2 regions of the Pseudoalteromonas sp. T1lg24 genome follow, and region 1 is predicted to be linked to the other one. Evidence: riboswitches for the same ligand, from Rfam matches in the RefSeq annotation. Region 1 holds a riboswitch; the other holds the start of a gene.
What was found. Region 1 has a riboswitch for cobalamin ahead of C2M30_RS13850 (hypothetical protein). Riboswitches for the same ligand answer to the same signal wherever they lie in the genome.
Positions count from the first base shown of each region.

Region 1 (3,425 bases):
CCAAGGTGGCGCTCAGGCAAACTAATATGGGAATTTCGTAAAAAATAGTCTTGTATTAATGCCTTTACGTTTATCGATTGCAAAACCATTTCGCCATGTCCTTGACCGGCGATCTTATTGGCTATCACACCGTAAAAGTTAAGGCTTGGTTGGTAATTTACTAAGCCATGGACCAAGGCACCAAAACTTTGTGCCATGGCTGAGCCATCAATCACCGCCAAAATCGGAATACCAAATAGGTCGCTTAAATCGGCAGTATTTGGTGTGCCATCAAACAGCCCCATTACGCCTTCAATCAAAATAAGATCTGCAACGATAGCCGCTTGGTAAAGCATGCGCTGACATTCACTTTCACCCACCATCCACAGATCCAATTGATATACAGGACGGTTTGATGCCGCTTCTAAAATCATGGGATCAATAAAATCGGGCCCAGTTTTAAATACCTGAACCGTTTTGCCCATATTGGTAAAATAGCGTGCCATGGCGGCGGTTACTGTGGTTTTGCCCGCCCCCGAATTTGGCGCACTAATTACAAGTGCTGGGCAAAATACCGGTGAATTAACGGCCATGATGGGTTGTTTTTAAAATGCTGGTGTGTGGTTTTAAGTAATAACAGGCAAGGTACAATGCCAACGCAATCGCCACGTAGCCAAACGGGCTAGTAACATATGGCGCGTAATACTGTGCTACACGCTCTGAGTAAGTACTTAACGACATATCGCTAAATTTACCCGATAACCAATAATAGCTCGCGTTTGAGGTTAAAAATGCAATTGAGCTTGCAAGCCATAAGTTAACCAATGCCATTACCGTTTTTGCTGCAACCACACACTTTGTTTCATCAAGCTTTAGTTGCAAACTTTTATGACCCGCCCACCACAGCACATAGTAGCCAACAAATAAAAATGGGTATGAACGCGTAATACAATCGCCAAAATCACCGCGATAATAGCTGCTGGTTAAATCAATCGACACACTTAGTACCACAAATACGGCAAAAGTACGGTGCTTAGACGCCAGCAAACCTAAAATAAAGAAAATTGCTGTACTGGCACTTGGCAAATGGAGCGCAGACGCAAAATGATACGGGCGGGTGGCTATCATCAATAGTGCTAACAACGCGTAAATCAGCAACGAGAATTGCTGCACTTTGATTGGGGTAAATAAACTTGAACGATCTGTCATTATAATGTTTCCGCATACTAGAATTGATGCGATAGGAAATGACAAGATACAAGGCACACGCCTTTGCCTGTTACAGCAAGGAATAACAATATCATTCAGGTAATTAGATGATCCATTGTCGCGACCACAAATTACTGTAATTGATATAAAAGCGATTGTGTTCTCGTTGCTCACCGCCCACCGCAGTACTCGAGTGAACTAGGCCGGTCTCCGGACTCCTGATCATCGCTTTGACAGCACCTTCCCATCATAAACAGACAGTGGTGGTTGTCGCTCACAGTTACCGTTGCGGGGGCAGTTCCAGATTTTAACTGGATTCCCGTTTAAACATTGTTTATAAAAAAACAATAGTCACCTAATTACAACGCAAATATATGTCAGCTAGCATTGTTAAATCAAGCTAAGACATTATTCTTATTAAAACTTTTTGTTTGTTGATATAACGAGGCACTGCCAAAAATTACAAACTGCGGTATGCTAAGCAAAAAGTTAATCTTTAATTAGCAATGTCAAAAGTAAAAGCCAAAGTACTTCGTTTCAAGCAAATCTCAGTTGAAGCAGTTTTTGAAAAAGAAAATGAATTAATTAGCCTACTGCAAAACGGCAATTTAGACCAAGCACTGTTACTTTGGCAAAGCGATAAGCCAACTTTGGTTTTACCGTCAGGTAATAAATGGCAACAAACTGAAGCGCTCGAAACAAAGCTAAAGAAAACCGGTTGGCAACTATACGCCCGCAAAACTGGCGGCGCCCCTGTGCCACAATGTGAAGGGGTAATTAATGTATCTTATATGTATGTGTTAGAAGAACATATTCCCTACTCGATTCCAAACGCCTACAAAGACTTTTGCGCTATTTTATCTTCTTTTTTTGAGCAGTTTAAAATTAAGGTTGAAACCCACGCCACCCCCGGCAGCTATTGCGATGGTGATTACAATCTTAATATTAAAAGTAAGAAAATCGTCGGCACAGCCCAGCGTGTATTACTAAAAAAAGGCGGTGGTAAAATTGTACTGGCGCAGGCCTGCATTTTAGTAAATGCAAATATGCCAACCTTAGTTTCACCTGTAAATTTATGTTACGAACATCATCAGCAAGGTGATCGTGCAATAGCCGATGTGCATACCAGCTTGTTTGAACACACCCAAGAGCGACCCGATATCGACGAATTATTTCAGCGCATATTTACCAGTTTTATAAATCATCAAAAACATAAATCGAGCTGACCGTAAAACCCTTTTTTTAGTCTTCAGCGGTGTTACACTTGGGACTTATTTCACCTTTAATTACCTTGGAGTGCTCCCTTGAAATTCGCTCTTCTTCCATGCGCCGCGTTACTGGCAAGCCATGCGTTTGCATCCGTTAGCCCATCAACCGATGAGTTGGCACAATACGCCGTAGCAGAATACCAAAATGCGCAAATACATACGTTAGCCAATATGGTGTCGTTTCCAACCGTTAATAACAAAGACATCGATACACCGCAAAATCCGGACTTTATTGGCTTTAAATCGCTATTAAAAATTAAAGCGGCGGAGCTTGGTTTTGATTATCAAGATTTTGGGCACACCGTATTAATTGGCATGGGTGAGCAACAAGACAAAGTAACCATAGTGACCCATGGCGATGTGCAACCGGCAGACCCAACAAAATGGCAGCAAAGTCCATTTGTACTTGATAGCACCTCAGAGCCAGGTAAATTAATTGGCCGTGGTACCGAAGACGACAAAGGTGCAATTTCAACAGCACTTTATGCCATGAAAGCGCTAAAAGATAATAATGTTACGCTAAACAATCGTATTGAACTGATGGTGTACCTTGCTGAAGAATCAGACTGGGAACCACTAAAGCGCTTTATGAAAACCTACCAGCAGCCAAAGTATGCAATAACTATTGATGCATCTTACCCTGTGGTTGTTGCCGAAAAAGGCTGGAGCTTAATTGCCCCGACATTTACAGGTTCATCACCACAAACCGGTGTTTATGTTAGCGAATTAAAAGGCGGTGCATTTGTTAGCCAAATACCTGAAGATGCCAGTGTGGTACTTCATAATGCGGATGCGCAAGCGCTTAACATACTTAAGCAAAACATAAATGCACTGAAAGATGTGCAGGTAACACTTACGACAAAAGGCGATAGCGTGCTTGTTAGTGTTAAAGGGGAATCAGCGCACTCATCTGAGCCAGAAGCAGGACACAATGCCATCGCTCACTTGGCAGAAGTGTTCAAAGGTATT
Region 1 is NZ_PQCB01000033.1:340,421-343,845, forward strand. It holds gene C2M30_RS13845 (cobyrinate a,c-diamide synthase) at 1-572, opposite strand, end outside; gene C2M30_RS13850 (hypothetical protein) at 562-1,188, opposite strand; cobalamin riboswitch at 1,373-1,562, opposite strand; gene C2M30_RS13855 (lipoate--protein ligase family protein) at 1,695-2,414, shown strand; gene C2M30_RS13860 (dipeptidase) at 2,493-3,425, shown strand, end outside.

Region 2 (3,425 bases), on a different contig from region 1:
GTTCGCCGTTAATTAACAATTCAACATGATCAACTTGAGATAAGTCGTCACTGCTAATGGTTGCTTGTGCATTATGTGCTATCAGTGATTTATCGCTAATAGAACCGACCGAAATCGTCGCAATACTAGGGTAAACCTGTGCATTAAATGTAGCGCTATTGCCATCGGTATTGAGGTTTTGAATGTCTACGCCGGTATGTTTTGCGGCATAGTTTTTACTCGCTGGCTGTGTTTGAGGTGAAAAGCTATCGCCTGTAGTAAATACGTCGTTTTCATCAGCGTAGGCCGCAGCTAGTTCAATTTCATTTAAATTATCAGCTTGAATTAGGCGAATAAGTTTGTTGTCAGAGTAGCTGTTATCGTTGGCAAAGTAGCCCCAACTATTGAGCTCTGAATTTATATGCCAAATATTTAAACCTTCAGCGTTTAAGTTTAAGTCGTTACCGCTTCTATCACGGTATTGCACAATAAAGTACTCGTCGTATTTATTGGTGGCACTTGTGTCGCTGCGTAAAATAAGCGCATCTTGGTTAGTTGATGTGGCTGAAAGTTGATAGTTGGTATCTGAAGTTGATGCAAACTGTGGCGTCAGCCAGCCAAGCGCAAATTTACTAAATGCACTGTGATCTGAACTGTTATTATCCATCATATCCATGCCACCTGTACCACCACGTGGACCAATGCTGTCGTCGTAATCGTAGTAATCAGGCAGGCCAAGAGCATGGCCGGTCTCATGAATAAGTACAAGCGGCGAAAATGCTTGTCCTTCCGAATAGGCCAGCCATTGCCATGAAATTGTGCTGATGGTTTTACCATCGACGGTAAATGAATTGTCGCCAAAACCTGAGAAAGTACCCCACCAAAGGCTTGCCCATTCGCCAGGAGGGCCAGTCCAAATCACTGCAACGTAATCGATGTCGCCGTCGCCGTCGTTATCGTATTGGCTAAAGTCATGGCCAAGCGCATCATGGTGTTCAATTGCTTCTTTGATGATTTGCTGCTTTACCTGTGCGGCATTTGTGCCATCGTCAAGCGGACGGTTGTACTCGGTTTTATACCAATCAAGCACATTACCTTGAATATCAAGTTTGTTATATGACGAACGCTGGTAAAATGCACGGTGGCTTTCAAACGGGAAACTGCTGGCGTTGCCCTCACCAAATATTTTACTGTTAATTGCGCTTTGAGAGTTGCTTTCATTGTGTAAGTAATCGGGAAATTCAACTAGCAGCACCAACATTTTAGGCGTGCCTAAACTCGGAAAATACCCTTCAAATGGGTTTGCTTCATCTGCTCTATTTTGCATTGTTCGCAGTTGCGGCAAATGCTGTAAACGCTGGTGGTTACCATATGATTTTGCTTGCAAAGCGCGCTGGCTAAGCGTTTTTTCGGCTTTATAGCGTTTTAGCTGCTCTTGGGTGGGCGGTTGTAATGCACTTACGTGTAGTGTCAAAAATGCACTACAGGCAAGCAGTACCTTAGTTAACTGTTTCATAGTTGAATCCGTTACAAATCTATTGTCACTGTGTGAGTAATAAAGTTTACTCCTAAATGACCTTTTATAGAAACAATTACCGCGCAGTAGATGAACTGTTTTTAGCGGTTTAGACTTCTAAAATTGACATTTTCACTTATCCCCTCCACAATACGCGCCTAAATTTATAGCCTATTGGTGCCGTTAAATTTTTGCTCTTTCGCTTTAGTAAAATAGCGGGTCAAACATAACAACGGATAATCGGGAAGTTGGTGCATAAGTCTTTGCCTTATTAAGTCCAACGCTGCCCCCGCAACGGTGATGTATTTTGTATTAAATAAAATGCTCAGCCCGGAGACCGGCCAATTGGTTTCTTAAAACGATTAACATTGTGCGGTGGGCACAAGGGGATAATATGTATCACAAATCTAAGTTAGGTTTGGCGCTTAGCCTTGCCTTGTCTTCTTCATTCGTTGCAGCTAACACAACTGACGCTCAAACACAGCATGATATTGAAACCATTGTTGTTACCGCGAATAAGCTTGAGCAATCAATTGACCAAACTCTGGCAAGCGTGCAAGTTATTGACCGTGCGCAAATTGAGCAATTAAATGTGCGTGATGTGTTAAGTGTATTAGAAACACAAGCGGGCATTCAAGTAAACCGTAATGGTGGGCAAGGGCAAAATGCGAGCCTATTTGTACGTGGCTTAGAATCTCGTTACTCGCTTATTTTAATTGATGGTGTGCGCGTAGGCTCAGCAACCTTAGGTTATAAAAGCTTATCAACTTTGCCATTAAATTCAGTTGAGCGTATTGAAGTAGTAAAAGGCTCTCGCGCAGCACAATATGGTTCTGATGCGTTAGCGGGTGTTATTAATATTATTACGCGTCAATCACAAGGTCACAGTATTGCATTAACAACAGGCTCTAATAGTTATGCGAGCTTAGAAGGCACGTCACGTTTTACTACGGAATACGTGGATATCGCGCTTAATGCAGGTTATGAGCGCACTGAAGGATTTGACGTATTAGAAAACGATGCAACAAACTTTGCAGATCCAGATAAAGACGGTTACGACAACTTAAACCTAGGGCTAAACCTTACTCATAATAATGCGTTGTTAGGTCAATTAGGTTTTATTGCTCAGTATTCAACGGGCGAAGTAGAGTTTGATAATTATTTTGATTATCAAGAGTCTACATTAGATAAAACCGAATATGAAAACTACCATGTAAATGCTAATTGGTTTAAACAGTTAGGTGACTTTAGCCATAAAGTAGATGTTGCGTTTAGCCAAGATCAAGATGATACGTTTGGCACTAAACCAACTAGCCGCTTTGCAACAGAGCGTGTACAGCTAGATTATTTATCGACATATCAGTTATCTGAGCAAATCGACTTTAATGGCGGCTTAAACTGGCATCAAGACAAGATTGATACAACGAGCAGCTATGATGAGAAAAGTCGCAATGCTTATGCTGCATTTGTTGGCGCGTATTACGATGACGGAAACTTTTTAGCTAACGTAGCTGTGCGTCACGATGATTATGATGAAGTTGGATCTGAGCAAACGTATAACATCGCGGGTGGTATTTACCTGCATCAAGACGCAGTACTGCGTGTAAGTCAAAGCTCTGGCTTTAAAGCACCTACGTTCAACGACTTATACTACCCAGGTTCAGGTAACCCAGAGCTTGAAGCTGAGACATCAGTTAACCGTGAGCTTGGCTTACGTATTGATTTTGATAGCTTAAGTGTGGATGTTGCGGCATTTCGTAACGAGCTAACCAATAAAATTGCGTGGGCACCAGCACCAACAGCGGATAACCCATATCGTTGGTCACCATTTAATATTGCTGAAGCACGTTATGAAGGCGCAGAGCTAACCACTAATTTTGCTTTTTACGGTTTTGATAACACGCTTAATGTAAGTTATATCGACGCGCAG
Region 2 is NZ_PQCB01000001.1:51,187-54,611, reverse strand. It holds gene C2M30_RS00210 (M6 family metalloprotease domain-containing protein) at 1-1,495, opposite strand, end outside; cobalamin riboswitch at 1,696-1,855, shown strand; gene C2M30_RS00205 (TonB-dependent receptor domain-containing protein) at 1,890-3,425, shown strand, end outside.
Region 2: it holds a riboswitch for cobalamin, as region 1 does, so the genes downstream of both, C2M30_RS00205 (TonB-dependent receptor domain-containing protein) here and C2M30_RS13850 (hypothetical protein) in region 1, are expected to answer to the same signal.